3 regions of the Amorphus sp. MBR-141 genome follow, and region 1 is predicted to be linked to each of the others. Evidence: riboswitches for the same ligand, from Rfam matches in the RefSeq annotation. Region 1 holds a riboswitch; each other region holds the start of a gene.
What was found. Region 1 has a riboswitch for cobalamin ahead of cobU (bifunctional adenosylcobinamide kinase/adenosylcobinamide-phosphate guanylyltransferase). Riboswitches for the same ligand answer to the same signal wherever they lie in the genome.

Region 1 (5,298 bases):
CGCCGAATACGCGTCCAGCCACGTACGCAAGTGGGTCCAGTGATGTCGTTGGCTACCCCCCCTGCCGGCCGGGAATGGCATCGGCGGACATCGACCCAGCAGCTCATCCTGTGGACGGGATGGCTCGTCCTCGTGGCACTCTTCGTCTTCTGCTGGCAGGTGATGACGGAGCACACGATCTGGGCCTTCGTCTGGGACGCGCCGCGCCAGGCGGCCGACCTCCTGTCGCGGATGGCCGACCCGCGCTTCGGCTATGTCCAGGAACTCTGGTGGCCGCTCTGGGAGACGATCAACATTGCCACGCTCGGCACGCTGCTGGCGGTCGTGTTCGCGGTGCCGCTGGCGTTCCTGGCGGCCCGCAACACGACGCCCAGCGCCACGCTGGTGCGACCCGTCGCGCTTCTCATCATTGTCTCCTCCCGCTCGATCAACTCGATCATCTGGGGGCTGCTGCTCGTCGCCATCATCGGGCCGGGGCAGGTCGCCGGAATCATGGCGATCATGCTCCGCTCGCTCGGCTTCATCGGGAAGCTCCTCTACGAAGCGATTGAGGAGATCGATGCTTCCCAGGTCGAGGCGGTCGAGGCGACGGGCGCATCACGCATCCAGGTGATGGACTACGCGATCGTCCCGCAGATCCTGCCCGCCTTCGCCGGCATTACCGTCTTCCGCTGGGACATCAACATTCGCGAGGCCACCGTCCTCGGCCTGGTCGGGGCGGGAGGGCTGGGTCTGAAGCTCCAGTCCTCGCTCAACATGCTCGCGTGGAACCAGGTGACCGTCATTTTCGCCTTGATCCTCCTGACCGTCGTCGTCTCGGAGTGGGTCTCCGCGAAAGTCCGGCAGGCCATTATCTGACGCGCAGAAACGCCCCGACCAGTCTCGCAGGTCCCCATCCGCCGAATGGCAAACAGCCGTTGGCGTCGAACGTCTCGTCGAGCCAGTCGAGGACACGTGCGTTCGGCAGCGAGCGGTTCTGCATCCCGCAATGTCCGTCTGCACCGTCAGCGCCGGTGAAGCGCATCAGGGTCTTGTCGCAGGTGAGCGCGGCCCTGAAGGCGCTGCGAGGAGGCGGGGGTGCCCGGGCGCGCTCATGGCCTGCGAAAGGCGGCGGCGCGGCTTGCGGCGCTGGGCTGCCCGGACCGCGAGATCATGGCGGTGACCGGTCACACGACGACGAAGGAGATCGATCGATACACGCGATCGGCGCGTCAGCGGGTCCTGGCGCAGTCGGCCTTCAACCGGCTCGAAGCGGAGCATGACCACCCGCAAGACGGCTCGGCGGAGACGGCCGCATCGGGCCGCACGTTTGAAAGGGTGTGAACCCGTCCGGGCCGCACTCCTTGCAGGGCATTGATTTTAAATGGGAAATTGGAAGAAGTGGCTCCCCGGGCCGGATTCGAACCAGCGACCGATCGGTTAACAGCCGATTGCTCTACCACTGAGCTACCGAGGAACAGGGCCACGTCTTTCTTTCGGAGGCTCGCTATATCAAGCCTTCCCGGCGTTGCCAAGCCCGCCCATCTCTATGTTGGCGCGCTGGCTGTGGATGCAAGGCCGTGGCGGCGGGTCGAACGGCCGGTTTGCCGCCGGTTGGGCCGGCGCGCGGCACGGACGCGCATGCCGGGGTCTGGTGAGGATGGAACGTCGATGACGCATGTCAGGCTCGGGCGCAGACGCCTCCCCCTGCCGCGCTCGCGGCCGGTGCGGATGGGCGCCGGCGTGGCGCTGATTCTCGGCGGCGTGCTGGGGTTCCTGCCGATTCTCGGCTTCTGGATGCTGCCGCTCGGCGTCATCGTGCTGTCCGTCGACAGCCCCGCCATGCGGCGGCTGCGGCGTCGCAGCGAGGTCTGGTGGGGGCGCAAGGGGCCGCTCGCCGGCAAGGCGCGCCCCGGGCCCGCAGACGACCGCGCCGGCCCGCCCGCCTGAGGCGGAGGGCCTGGTCCGTCCGGTCGGGGGCGCGCCGGATGCCTCGAAATCGCCGGCACCGACCGATGGTGCGGGCCCGGCCGATCGGCGCACCCCGATTGCATGGCCGCCTCATTTCTTGCATGGTCGGCGGGTGCTTCGGTGAGCGGACGGCCTGTCCGTCGGCTCTTCGGGAATGCGGTGAGCGGCGCCTGTCGGGCGCGCGAGGCCGCAGCTGCCCCCGCAACTGTAAGCGGCGAGCCCTTTCTCCCCGGCGGTCCCGACCGCCAGCCACTGGGAAACCGGGAAGGCGGAGGAGGGGTCGTGACCCGCGAGCCAGGAGACCGGCCGAGCGCGCACGACTTCATCCCGGGCCGTCGGGTGGACGGCTCATGGAGGCTCGCTATGTCTGATCCGGCGCTGTCCGGCCCCGTTTTCCGTGTCAATTTTGTCCGCCGTGCCCCGCTGGCGCGTCGTGCCCCGGCTTCGCTGGACGCCCCCGTTGCAGGGCGGCTGCGGACGCATCGCGCGAGGCGCCGATGAGCGCGGCTGCGACCGTGCTGGTGCTGGGCGGCGCGCGCTCCGGCAAGAGTTCCTATGCCGAATCCCTGGTCGAGGCCTCCGGCCGCACCCAGGTCTACCTCGCCACCGCCGGTGCCCCCCGCGACGGCGAAATGGCCGACCGCATCGCCCGTCACGTCGCCCGGCGCGGCGACCGCTGGCGCACCGTCGACGCGCCGCTGGAGCTGGCGGCGGCGCTCCGCGACGCCTCCCGGCCCGACACCGCGATCCTCGTCGACTGCGCCACCCTGTGGCTGGCGAACCTCCTGGAGGCCGGCCGCGATCCCGACGCATCCGTCGCCGACCTCGCCGGAGCGATCGCCGGGCTGCCCGGTCCGGTGGTGGTCGTCACCAACGAGGTCGGCCACGGCATCGTGCCGGAGAACGCGCTCGCCCGCAGCTTCCGCGACCATCACGGCCGCATGAACCAGCGCCTGGCTGCCGCCATGGACCACGTGGTCCTGATGGTCGCCGGCCGCGCGCTCATCCTTCCCAAATCCCCATCCCCGGAGATCGTGCTTTGACCCTTGCACCCCGCATCCCCGCCACCATCGTCACCGGCTTCCTCGGGGCGGGCAAGACGACCCTGATCCGGCGCCTGCTGGAGCGCGCCGACGGCAAGCGCATCGCCGTCATCGTCAACGAGTTCGGCGACCTCGGCTTCGACGGCGGGCTGGTCGCCGAATGCGTCGATCCCGACTGCGCCGACGAGGACGTCATCGAGCTCACCAACGGCTGCATCTGCTGCACCGTCGCCGACGACTTCCTGCCCACCATCGAGGCGCTGCTCGACCGGGCGGTGCCGCCGGACCACATCGTCATCGAGACCTCGGGCCTGGCGCTGCCGCAGCCGCTGGTCGGCGCGTTCGCCTGGCCGACCGTCAAGACCCGCGTCACCGTCGACGGCGTCGTCACGCTGGTCGACGCCCACGCCCTGTCGGAGGGCCGGCTTGCCGCCGATCTCGCCGCCGTCGAGGCGCGCCGCAAGGCCGATCCGGCGCTCGATCACGAAAGCCCCATCGAGGAGCTGTTCGAGGACCAGCTCACCTGCGCCGATCTCGTCGTGCTCACCAAGACCGATCTCGTCGACGCGGCGGCGCTTGCCGGCGTGCGCGACCAGATCGCCGGCCGCATCCGGGCCGGCGTGCAGACCGTCGAGGGCCGTGCCGGCGAGGTGCCGGTCGACGTGCTGTTCGGCATCGTCGCGGCCGCGGAGGAGGATGTCGCCGCCCGCGCCGGTCATCACGGGGTGGACCATGACCACGAGCATGACGATTTCGATTCCTTCGTCGTCCTGCCGGCCCCCTTCGCCGACGTCGACGGCGCCCGCGCCTGGGTGGAGACCATCGTCGGCCGCGACGACGTGCTGCGGGTGAAGGGACGCCTCGCCATTGCGGGTCGACCTGCACCCCTGGTCGTCCAGGCGGTCGGCCCGCGCATCGAAACCTGGTTCGGGCGTCCGGGCGAGGCGGCCGGCGGGGTCGTGGTGATCGGCGCCCACGACATGGACCGCAGCGCGCTCGAGGGGCTGATGGCGCCCGCGTCGGCCTGATGCATCTTCTCGCCGCGCGCTCCACCGCCATCGAAAGCGCCGACGAGGCGGTCGACCTCGACCTGAGCCCGGCCGAGATCGTCATCCTGTCGGCCGCCGATTCCGAGCTTTCGGCCTTCGCCGAGGCCGCCGAGGCGCTGCCCGACGACTTTCCGAGCCTGCGGCTGGCGAGCCTGGTCACGCTCGCCCATCCGCTGTCGGTGGACCTGGCGTTGGAGAAGACCTTCCGGCACGCCAGGCTGGTCATCGTGCGGCTGCTCGGCGGCACGGCCTACTGGCCCCACGGCGTCGATGCCCTGGAGACGCTCGCCCGCCAGAGCGACGTGCGACTGGCGATCGTGCCCGGCGAGGCGCGCTGGTCGGAGGCGCTGGCGAAGCTCGGCACCGTCGGCGAGGACGATGCGCGCACCTTCTGGCGCTACTGCGTGGAGGGCGGGGCGCGCAACCGCGTCCACGCGCTGCGCTTCTCCGCCCATCTGCTCGGCAGGGCCGAGCGTCCGCCGGAGCCGCAGCCGATCCCGCTCGCCGGCTGCTACTGGCCGGGCGAGGGCGCCGTCGGGTTCGACCGGGTGCGTGCTCACTGGGCCGATCCGGACGCTCCCGTCGCGGCGCTGGTCTTCTACCGGGCCCACCTCCAGGACGGCGCCACCGCGCCATCCGACGCGCTGGTGGAGGCGCTTGCCGCGCGCGGCCTCAACCCGCTGCCGATGTTCGCCTCCAGCCTGCGCGACGGCGCCCCGGCCGAGGTGGTGGCCGCCGCACTGACCGCCACCGATCCCGCCGTGGTGCTCACGTCGACCGTCTTCTCCGCCGCCGGCATCGGCGACGCCTACGCCGGCACGGCGCTCGATCGCACCGGCGCGCCGGTCCTGCAGGTCGTCCAGGCCGGCTCGTCGCGCGATGGCTGGGTGGAAAGCGCCCGCGGCCTCGGCATCCGCGACCTCGCCATGAACGTGGTGACGACCGAGATCGATGGCCGCATCCTCACGCGCGCGATCTCCTTCAAGGAGGAGGCGCCCGTCGACCCGCGCACCGAGTGGCGGCCGGTGCGCCCCGTCCCGGTGCCCGACCGCGTCGATTTCGTCGCCGAACTCGCCGCGCGCTGGGCCCGGCTGCGCCGCACCCCGGTGGCGGAGCGCCGGATCGCCCTGGTGCTCGCCAACTACCCGACCCGGGACGGTCGGCTGGCCAACGGCGTCGGTCTCGACACGCCAGCTTCCACCGTCGCGCTTCTCGATGCGATGGCTGCCGCCGGCTACCGGGTCGAGGGGGCGCCA
Region 2 (5,298 bases), on a different contig from region 1:
GCTGCGTCGCGAAACAGCGCCAGCAGCCGGGCGACGGCCGGGTGGGGCCGGGCCCGTTCCAGGCGGGCGATCTCGATGTCCGCCCGGCGGCTTGGGTCGGCGCCGTCCGGCAGCCACAGGAGCCAGGCGAGGAACACCGCTTCGGGATCGGGCAGGGCCCGGTGCCCGACGGCCACATTGGCCGTTGCGGGATGGCCTGGCGCGGCATGGCTCCATGCCGGATCGTCCGGCGCGGCATCGCCTGGCGCGATGTCGCCCCACGTCGGATCGCTCCACACCGGCTCGCACGTCGCGTCGTTCGGCGCGGCGGCGCCCGGCGCCGGATCGGCCGTGGCGGCTGCGTCCGCCGCCGCAGCGTCAGCCGTTGCGGTGGAGGAGCGGCATGGCCGGGGCGGCGGCATGCTCAGGCCTCGACCGAGATCGGCCCGCGCGGGCGGGAGCAGCAGGCGAGCACGTAGCCGTCGGCGACCTCGTCGTCGAGGATGCCGCCGTTGTGGGTCATCTCGACGGGTCCCTCGCAGCGGATCTTGCAGGTTCCGCAGAGCCCGAGCTCGCAGGCGGCCGGGATGCGCACGCCCGAGGCGCGGGCCGTCTGCAGGATCGACTGGCCGGGCAGCGCCTCCGCGTCGACGTCGGAGAGGGCGAAGCGGACGCGGGTGGTCGCCATCTCCGGCGGCTCGGAGGGCAGCAGCCCGTCGGAGGCCTCGGCGAGCGGCGCCGGCACCGGCTCGATCGGTCCGGATCCGAAGCTCTCCTGGTGGTAGCGCGCCATGTCGAAGCCGGAGGCCTGGAGCATGCCGCGCACCTGGCGCATGAACGGATCGGGCCCGCAGCAGAAGATCTCGCGCTCGGCGAAATCGGGCACCAGCAGGCCGAGCCGCACGGTGTCGATGCGGCCGGTGGGGCCGAACCAGGACAGCCGGTTGGTGCGCTCCTCGACGAGGAAGCCCAGCTGCAGCGCCGGCATGCGGGTGGAGATCAGCTCCAGCTCGGAGCGGAAGATGATCTCCTCCGGCCGCCGCGCGCAGTTGACGAAGGCGACGTCGTTGAGCGGCGCGCAGTCGTTCAGCCAGCGCAGCATCGACATCATCGGCGTGATGCCCGACCCGGCCGACAGGAAGAAGTATTTTCCGGCCGGATGCTCGTGCATGGAAAAGCCGCCGGCCGGGCCGTAGGCCTTGATGTGCTGGCCGGGCTCGAGATGGTCGAACATCCAGCGCGTGCCGAGGCTCGCCGCCTGGGCCTTCACCGTCACCGCGATGGAGAACGGCCGCGAGGGGCTGGACGACAGCGTGTAGGTGCGCAGCAGCGGCTCGTCGCCGACGGGGAGTTCCAGGGTGACGAACTGGCCGGGCTTGTAGCGGAACCAGGTCTGGTTGTCGGAGCGGAACGCGAATGTCTTCACGTCCGGCGCCTCGTCGGTCACCGAAATGCACTCCAGCACCTGGAGATGGTCGTTCCAGGGCTGCATCTCGTCGAGATGCCGGTAGAGGCTCCCGGGCGCGGCGGCGATGGTGTCCAGCATGGCGGGGCTCAGGCGACGCGCAGGGCGGCGGAGGCGCCCTCGGCGAGGCGCGCGGCCATGGTCCGGCAGTACCAGTCGACGAACTGCTCGACGCCGCCTTCGTGCTCGGGGGAGTAGGGGCCGGGCTCGTATGCGGGCGAGCGGATGCCGAAGGCGTTCTCCTCGACGATGCGGCGGTCCTGGTCGTTGGTCTCGGTCCACACGTGGGTGAGCTCGGCGAGGTCGTAGTCGACGCCTTCCACCGCCTCCCGGTCGACGAGCCACTTGGTGGTGACGGCGGTCTCCTCCGGCCCCAGCGGCAGCACCCGGAAGGTGACGGCGTGGTCCGACAGGATGTGGTTCCAGGTGGTCGGATAGTGGAACAGCAGCATGGCGCCGATGCGGGCGGAGCCGACGGCGGCGGAAAGGGGCCGCTTCACCGCGGCGCGGCCGGACAGGGTGTAGCTGACCGCCTCGCCGAGGAGCGGCATGCGGGTGATGCGGCTGGCGCCGCCCTCGGCCATGCGGAAGGCGGCGGGCAGGCCGCGGGCCTCGCAGGCGGCCCAGTGGGCGGCGATCTCCGGGTCGTCCATCGCCCCGGCGACGCCGGTGACGCCCGGCGCTTCCGGGTAGGTCTTGCAGAGCTCGGGATGGTTGGCCGAGCAGTGGTAGCACTCGCGGTTGTTCTCCCAGACGAGCTTCCAGTTGCCCTTCTCCACGATGGTCGTCTCGAAGGCGACCTTCGCGTCCTGCAGGCGGTGCGGCGCGAGGTAGGGCTCGATCAGCGCCCGGGTGGGGGCGAAGTCGGCCGGCGCGTCGGCGAGCGACAGGAACACGTAGCCGGCGACGGCCTCGCAGGCGACCGGCTTGAGGCCGAAGGCGGCGGGATCGAAGCCGTCGCCCATCTGGCGGGCGAAGACGAGGCGGCCGTCGAGGTCGTAGGTCCACTGGTGGTAGGGGCAGACGAGCCGCGCCGAAGTGCCCCTGGCGGCGGAACAGATGCGCGAGCCGCGGTGGCGGCAGGCGTTGTGGAAGGCACGGATGCGCCCCTCGCGGTCGCGCACGACGATCACCGGATAGTCGCCCACCTGCAGCGTGAAGAAGGCGCCGGGACGGGCGAGCTCGCACGCGTGGCCGACGAACAGCCACTCGCGGTACCAGACGTGCTGGAGGTCGGCGGCGAACCAGTCCGGATCGGTGTAGAAGGGCTGATCGAGGCTGTAGCCCGGGCGGCGCGCCGCGATCCGGTTCAAGATGTCGTCGCGTGAACCCATGTCCCCGTCCATCCTCGGCTGGGCCCGCAGAGCGCGGCGCGGACGGAAGGGAACCGGCCCGCGCGGAGAGACGATGCTTCCGCAAGGCAAGGACCCGATCGCCCACCGCGATCAGTCGGGACGTGTCACCGTTCGGGGCTGGTTTCCGGGCTGAAGGAGCGTCTCTTCGAGGACCGTCGCGATTCCTTCCCAGGCATCTGCCCAGTGGAACTCCCTGTCGCGACGTTGACTCCCTTGACCGTTGCGGGGGCAGCTCCGGATTTTCACCGGATTCCCAATTCTCCCGGCCTTCCAAGCGAGGACCGGGCACCCTGAACCCGGCCACCATCGCCCGGCGCGCAAGGCGGGGCGCGCGCAAAAGCGACGTCGCATGGACGACCGGCGACATGGGCGCGCCGGCGTGGCCGGGAACGGGGCGGCCCATGGCGCGGTCGGGGCCCGCGGAGGCGGCCTGGTGCTGGCGGGAATCGCGAAAGAACGGCCCGGACGGACGTGGCCCGAGGGTCGGGCGAGGGCCGCCGCGGCGGGGCCAAGGCGTTGAAAAGCAAGCCTGCCTGCGCGCGGCTTGACTCCGATCCGCCAGCCACTATCCCTGACGGTCGACGGTGCCCGCAAGGGCTCAATAGGGAACACGGTGAGGCGCGCCTGCGCGCCGAATCCGCGACTGCCCCCGCAACTGTGAGCGGCGAGTCATCCGCGCGAATGCCACTGGAGCCGGTCCGGCCCTGGGAAGGCAGCGGAGCGACGAGGACCCGCGAGTCAGGAGACCTGCCGTCATCCGTGGTCACGCGCGGTCGCATCGGGCGGGGTGTCTCGATGGGTACGGTCTCCATGGTCCTCCCATGGAGCCGCCTCGATCGCGGTGACGTGCCATCCGGCCGCGTGCCGCTCGAGGACTGCCACATGACCTTCTTCCCGACGTCCATCCGTGGACGGCCCGATGCCGTTCGCCATGCCGCGGCGTTTGCCGCCGTTCTCTGCCCGCTGTCACTGTCGCTTCCGCTTGCCGCCCATGCCCAGGACGCCGACCTGGGCGACGCCGCCGTGGTGGCGCTTCCCGAGATCTCGGTGACCGCCAACCTGGCTCCGACCGCACGCGACAAGGTCGGCAGCGCCATCACGGTGATCACCGGCGCGGACCTGCGGCAGCAGAAGATCCGCTTCGTCACCGATGCGTTGCGCCAGGTGCCGGGGCTCGCCGTCAACCGGACGGGGCCGGCGGGGCAGCTGACCCAGGTCCGCATCCGCGGGTCGGAGGGCAACCAGACCAAGGTCTTCATCGACGGCATTCCGGTGAACGATCCGGCGTTCGGGTCCGAATTCGACTTTTCCAGCCTGCTTGCCGACGACATCGAGCGCATCGAGGTGCTGCGCGGGCCCCAGAGCGCGCTCTACGGCTCCGACGCGGTGGGCGGCGTCATCAACATCATCACCCGCACCGGGCAGCCCGGCACCCAGGTCTCGGCCCGGCTGGAGGGCGGCTCGTTCGGCACGGTCAACGGCAGCGCCTCGGTGAGCGGCGCCAACGAGCATGCAAACTTCATCGCCAGCGCGATGGGGTTCAAGACCGACGGGATCTCGGCGGCCAGTTCCGATCTCGGCAACACCGAGAAGGACGGCTATCGCAACGGCACCGTCTTCGCCAAGGGCACCGTCTCGCCGAACGAGCTCGTCGACGTCACCGGGGTCGTCCGCTACACCGGCACCAAGGCCGATCTCGACAGCGAGGCCTTCCTGCCGGCCTACGGCCACACGGGTCCGGTCGACGCGCTGCAGGATTCGGTCGGAGAAGACCTCTACGGCCGCCTGCAGGCGCGCCTCAGCCTGTTCGAGCGGCGCTGGCAGCAGACGGCCGGGATCACCTACACCGACCAGAAGACCAAGTACCGCGATCTCGATCCGACGACCGTCACCAGCATCTACCAGGGCAAGAAGCGCCGGCTCGACTACCAGTCGACCTTCTTCTTCGAGACGCCGGAGATCGCCGACGCCGAGCACGTGCTCACGGTCGCCGTGCAGGACGAGGAGGACACGGTGACCTCCGACAGCGCCTATGCATCGTTCGACCGCTCGATCCATTCGACCGGCCTCGTCGGCGAGTATCAGCTGGAGGTGTTCGACGCGCTGACGCTCACCGGCAGCGTCCGGCAGGATTTCAACGAGCTCTTCGAGGACGCCACCACCGCCCGCGCGACGGCGGCCTACCGCATCGACCGGACCGGCACCAAGCTGCGCGGCTCGTTCGGCACCGGCGTGAAGAACCCGACGATGTTCGAACTCTACGGCTACACCAACACCTATCGGGGCAACCCGGACCTGAAGCCCGAGCAGGCGACCGGGTGGGACGTGGGTGTCGACCAGGAGCTCTTCGGCGGCACGGCGGTGGCGGACGCGACCTACTTCAACCAGCGCATCTCCGACCTGATCACCGGCTCCGGCCAGACCTCGATCAACATGCCGGGCACCTCCGAGATCGACGGCGTGGAGGTCGGCCTGACGGTCACGCCCATCGACCCGCTG
Region 3 (5,298 bases), on a different contig from region 1:
TCAGCCCTGCCAGACAGCGCATCAGGGTCGATTTTCCCGACCCGTTCGGCCCAATGAGCCCAAGGCACTCACCGGACCTCAATTGAAACGAAACGTTGCGCAGGATCGCCCTGCCCTGCACCGTGACCGAAACGTTCTTGGCAGCGAGCGTCATCTGTTGCGTCCTCCACGTATCAGGATAATGGCAAAGGCGGGCGCGCCGACAAGGGCGGTGATGATACCGATCGGCAAGACCTGTCCCGGCACGATCACCCGCGAGATTACATCGGCGGCGATCAGAAAGACCGCGCCGCAAAGGGCCGAAGCCGGCACCAGCCTGTCATGCCGCGTTCCCACCACAAACCGCATGGCATGCGGGATCACCAGCCCGACAAACCCGATGGAGCCAACCTTCGAGACCATGACCCCGACCATCATGGCGGTGACGGCAATCAGCGTTCCGCGAACCTGGCGAACGTTTATTCCCAGCGAGGCCGCGCTATCGGCGCCGAAGGTGAAGGCGTCGAGCGCGCGGCGGTGCCATATACAGACCGCGCACCCCACAAGGGCGGCCAGCATCGTGGCGGGCACATCCTCCCAGCGAACGCCCGAAAGATTGCCCATCAGCCAGAACATGATGCCGCGCGCCTGCTCGGCATTGGCGGATTTGGCGATGATGAAGGCGGTCAGCGCGTTGAACATCTGCGATCCGGCGATCCCGGCAAGGATGATGGCAGCGGCGGCCTGCGTTGCACGTCCGCCGCCCGACCCGCCGGATACGGCATGGGCTAGAAGGACCACCGAACCAAACGCCATGAGCGCCCCCGCCAATGCCCCCAAGGACATGGAGATGACGCCGGCACCGATACCGGCCACGCTGACCAGCACCGCGCCGGTGGAGGCTCCGGCGGATAGTCCCATGAGATAGGGATCGGCGAGAGGATTGCGCAACAGCGCCTGCAGGACCACACCAGTCAGCGCCAACCCCGCGCCACAGGCCGCCGCTACGATGGCCCGGCTCAACCGGTAACTCCAGATGATACCTTCGTCGATCCGGTCAACCGCATAGCCTGCATCCCACAACCGGTTGGCAATGGTTTGCAGGACCACATCGAAGGCAATATTCGTCTCGCCGATGGCGGTGCCCGCAAGCAACGCCAGGAGCAGAATCAGCGGCGCAAGCCAGAGCCATGTTAGGCTCTGGCCCCGCGGCAGGGGTAGAGCATCGCCGCTCATTCCTGCCCCTTGATCGCTGCGATTGCCTCGGCAAGTTTTTCAATCCCGTCAACGAGGCGCAGGGAAGGGGCGATCTCCTGCGGATCGAGCGGGACGATACGATCATTCTCCACCGCGTCCATGAAGCGCGTAACGGGGTCCTCCCTGAGAAAGTCGCGCTTCACGTCGATTGCATCCAGCGGGTAGCGGCGGCGTGCCAGATCGGGGGCGATGATCATGGTCGGATTGGCGCGCGCGATGGTTTCCCAGCCAACCGTCGGCCAATCGTCGATGATGTCGACAACATTCGTGACGCCAAGCGTCCGCGCCATGTAGCCCTGCACGCCGTTTTGTCCAGCCACCCAGGGGTCGCTTTCCCGGGATGCGGAGGAGTACCAGAAGACAGCGGAAATCCCCTCGCCAACATCCGCGACGCGCGCCTTCGCGCCAGCTTCGCGCGCCTTGAGATCGGCGATCAATGCCGCACCGCGTTCGTTTCGATCGAAAATCCGCGCCAGATCGGCAACCCCGTGATAAACTTGGTCGAGAACAAACGGCTTGTAGCGCGCGCCCGCGCCGCCGCTCGCCCCGGGGCCGATATCCGTGCATTGGTCCGGCAGCACATAGACCTCGATACCGAGATCCGCGAACTGCTCGGGCGTGCCGATGCGGCCGTTCGGGCCAATGGAGTTGATCAGATCGGCAATGACCAGTTGCGGGCGCTTGGCCACGATGCTTTCGAAGCTTGGCTCATTGTCACCCAGCCGCTCGATCCCCGCATTGACATCAGCAAATTGCTCCCACACATCGCTGCGCCAAAGTGCAGTGCCCTTCACGACATCGGCAAGACCCAGAGAATAAAGCAACTCCGTTCCGCCCTGGCCGATGGAAACAACGCGATCCGGCGCGTTTTCAAATGTGATTTCCTGTCCGCAATTTTCAATCGTCAGCGGATATTGTGTCGGCTCTGCCTGTGCAGTGGAAGTGACCGCTCCCAGAATGAATGCGGAAATGATGTAGGTCTTCATGAGGGCTCTTCCTCCCCGTAACAAGTCAGGCGGAGACGTGGATTCCATTGACGGACTCCAGCCTTGTGGTCACTTTGCCTGGCTTGAAAGGAGATACTTCCAACCGCAGGCGGCGAAAGTCACCGCTGCGGGAACCCCGCCCGACTCCGCGCCCCGCGGTTCGGTGAGTGACACGCTTGCGGCAGGTCTCCTGACTTCGCGGGTCCTAGCCTTATGCGCCGCCTTCCCGACATTTCGTCAGTGGCTAATGGCGCAAAGACTCGCCGCTTACAGTTGCGGGGGCAGTCACGGATTTGGCGCCTGATGGCTACACCACACCGTGTTCCCTTTTAATCCCTCCCGCCGCGTGGGGCGGGACAGGAACCGAAGCTGGCCGAAAGTAAAACACGGAGTACAGGAGGCGTGTCAATCGCAAATGATTTTGTCGCAGGGCATTTATCCCGGTGACCTTACGACTTCTGTCTATATTCATGGTGCTTCCCCATTGCTGCTCATAATGAAAGCACAATCGACAAAAGCCAATCCACGTGCGGTTCATCGCATTCCAGCGTACATAAAAGCCATAAGCGTTCCCGGCGTTCTGGGCGAATCTCGTTCCGTGTGCCTCAAGCAGCGGAACGACGTTCATGACTCCCACAAAGCTCCTCATCGGTCAGATCGCGGTCGTCTTCGCCATAGTCATCCTGGGGGTGTGGACGGCGACACAGTGGTGCGCCGACATGTTGGGTTACCAGGCGCAGCTCGGTAGCCCGTGGTTTGTCCTGTTCGGCTGGCCGGTCTTTGAGCCGTGGAAGCTATTCGAGTGGTGGTATTTCTACGAGGCCTATGCGCCGGAGGTGTTCGACAAGGCCGGGATGCTGGCAGCGGGCAGCGGCTTCATGGGGTGTGCCGCCGCCATCGCCGGCTCCCTGTGGCGGGCGCGGCAGAGCCGGCTCGTCACCACTTACGGGTCGTCGCGCTGGGCCGTGAAGGGGGAGATCGAGAAAGCGGGACTGTTTCGTCCGGCGGGCGTGTTCCTCGGCCGGCTGAAGGACCAATACCTGCGCCATGACGGGCCGGAGCATGTCATGGCTTTTGCGCCGACGCGATCCGGCAAGGGCGTCGGCCTCGTCGTGCCGACGCTGCTGACCTGGACCGGCTCGGCGGTGATCCACGACATCAAGGGCGAGAATTGGCAGCTCACGGCCGGCTGGCGGTCGAAGTTCTCCCATTGCCTGCTGTTCAATCCGACCGACCCGCGCTCCGCCCGCTATAATCCATTGCTGGAGGTGCGCAAGGGGCCGGACGAGGTGCGCGACGTCCAGAACATCGCCGATATCCTGGTCGATCCCGAGGGCGCGCTCGAACGCCGGAACCATTGGGAAAAGACCAGTCACGCCTTGCTGGTCGGCGCCATCCTGCACGTGCTGTACGCCGAGGAGGAGAAGACGCTGGCGCGCGTCGCCACCTTTCTGTCTGATCCGCGCCGGTCCTTCGCCGCGACGCTGCGGCGCATGATGGCGACCAACCATCTCGGCACGCCGGAGAACCCGAGCGTCCATCCGGTCGTGGCCTCGGCCGCGCGTGAGGTGCTGAACAAGTCGGAGAACGAGCGCTCGGGTGTGCTCTCCACCGCCATGTCCTTCCTCGGCCTCTATCGCGACCCTACCGTCGCGGCGACGACCTCGGCCTGCGACTGGCGCATTGCCGATCTCATGGATGCCGAACATCCGGTCTCGCTCTATCTGGTCATTCCGCCCTCGGACATCTCCCGGACCAAGCCGCTGGTGCGGCTGGTCCTGAACCAGATCGGGCGGCGGTTGACCGAGCGGCTGGAAGGAGACCCGAAGAAGACCCGCAGGCATCAGCTCATAATGATGCTCGACGAGTTCCCGGCGCTGGGGCGGCTCGATTTCTTCGAAACGGCGCTCGCGTTCATGGCCGGGTATGGCATCCGCGCCTACCTCATTGCGCAGTCGCTCAATCAGATATCCAAGGCATATGGCGAGAACAACGCCATTCTCGACAACTGCCATGTGCGCGTCGCCTTTTCATCAAACGATGAGCGGACGGCGAAGCGCATCTCCGACGCCCTCGGCACGGCGACGGAACTCAGGGCGCAGCGCAACTATGCCGGCCACCGGCTGGCGCCGTGGCTGTCGCATGTCATGGTCAGCCGCCAGGAGACGGCGCGGCCGTTGCTTACGCCCGGCGAGGTGATGCAATTGCCGTCCGCGGACGAGCTGGTGCTGGTCTCCGGTCTGACGCCGATCCGGGCGAAGAAACTCCGCTATTACGAAGATCGGAACTTTACCCAGCGTGTTCTGCCGGCCCCACATCTTTCCGAAGGTGGCTACGAGGACAAACCGGCATCGCGCCCCGACGACTGGAGCGGCCAGGTGCGCGATACCGACGACCGCCTGATGCCTTCCGACGAAGACGGTACCCGGCACGGTTCTCTTGTCGAGGAAGGCGGGCTCCAGCAGCAACGCCACCCGGGCTTGGCGGAAGAAGAGGTCGCGAAGCCCGTCGAGCCGGGGCAGCCGGATATTCCGGGGCTTGACGCGGACGAGTCGGATGTCGTCGCCGACAAGCGCGCCCTGGATCGGCTGTCGAAGCCGGCGCGCGTCTATGGCGTTAACGAAGCGATGGGGCCGGAGAAGGATATGCTCGAAGGATTCTGATCCCGCGCAAGCATCCGCATGTGATCGCATTCCGTCGTACATAAAGGCCGTAAGAGATTCCGGCGCATCCGGCGATCCTTGTCCTGACTTTTTCAAGACCGTCAGGGCAAGACTGCATGAAGCCGCGCCACAACATCTACATCGACGAGGAGACGAGCGCCGAGCTCGAAGCGCTGGCGGCCAAGCCCGGCGCCTCCAAATCCGCGATCATCACCGATGCGATCCGCCATTACATCCGGCACCGCGGCGCTCATGCGCTCGATGAGGCGCTGAGGATCCGCCTCGACCGGCTGACGCGCGAGAACAACCTGATCCGGCGCGACATCGATGTCCTGACCGAGAGCCTTGCCTTCTTCGTGCGGCTCTACCTCACTTTCAATGCGCACACGCCGATCCCGGACAAGGCGACGCAG

Region 2: it holds a riboswitch for cobalamin, as region 1 does, so the genes downstream of both, ACSSVZ_RS16110 (aromatic ring-hydroxylating oxygenase subunit alpha) here and cobU (bifunctional adenosylcobinamide kinase/adenosylcobinamide-phosphate guanylyltransferase) in region 1, are expected to answer to the same signal.
Region 3: it holds a riboswitch for cobalamin, as region 1 does, so the genes downstream of both, ACSSVZ_RS27450 (ABC transporter substrate-binding protein) here and cobU (bifunctional adenosylcobinamide kinase/adenosylcobinamide-phosphate guanylyltransferase) in region 1, are expected to answer to the same signal.

What each region holds. Positions count from the first base shown of each region.
Region 1 covers NZ_JBRJGW010000010.1:131,707-137,004, forward strand. The annotation lists gene phnE (phosphonate ABC transporter, permease protein PhnE) at 1-43, shown strand, start outside; gene phnE (phosphonate ABC transporter, permease protein PhnE) at 43-858, shown strand; gene ACSSVZ_RS15070 (hypothetical protein) at 1,078-1,323, shown strand; tRNA gene ACSSVZ_RS15075 (tRNA-Asn) at 1,382-1,456, opposite strand; gene ACSSVZ_RS15080 (hypothetical protein) at 1,651-1,929, shown strand; cobalamin riboswitch at 2,040-2,275, shown strand; gene cobU (bifunctional adenosylcobinamide kinase/adenosylcobinamide-phosphate guanylyltransferase) at 2,448-2,993, shown strand; gene cobW (cobalamin biosynthesis protein CobW) at 2,990-4,021, shown strand; gene cobN (cobaltochelatase subunit CobN) at 4,021-5,298, shown strand, end outside.
Region 2 covers NZ_JBRJGW010000011.1:156,891-162,188, reverse strand. The annotation lists gene ACSSVZ_RS16120 (hypothetical protein) at 1-401, opposite strand, end outside; gene ACSSVZ_RS16115 (2Fe-2S iron-sulfur cluster-binding protein) at 404-1,525, opposite strand; gene ACSSVZ_RS16110 (aromatic ring-hydroxylating oxygenase subunit alpha) at 1,534-2,778, opposite strand; cobalamin riboswitch at 2,898-3,107, opposite strand; cobalamin riboswitch at 3,365-3,568, shown strand; gene ACSSVZ_RS16105 (TonB-dependent receptor plug domain-containing protein) at 3,595-5,298, shown strand, end outside.
Region 3 covers NZ_JBRJGW010000056.1:1,314-6,611, reverse strand. The annotation lists gene ACSSVZ_RS27460 (ABC transporter ATP-binding protein) at 1-154, opposite strand, end outside; gene ACSSVZ_RS27455 (FecCD family ABC transporter permease) at 151-1,215, opposite strand; gene ACSSVZ_RS27450 (ABC transporter substrate-binding protein) at 1,212-2,222, opposite strand; cobalamin riboswitch at 2,386-2,605, opposite strand; gene ACSSVZ_RS27445 (conjugal transfer protein TraG) at 2,849-4,885, shown strand; gene ACSSVZ_RS27440 (ribbon-helix-helix domain-containing protein) at 5,002-5,298, shown strand, end outside.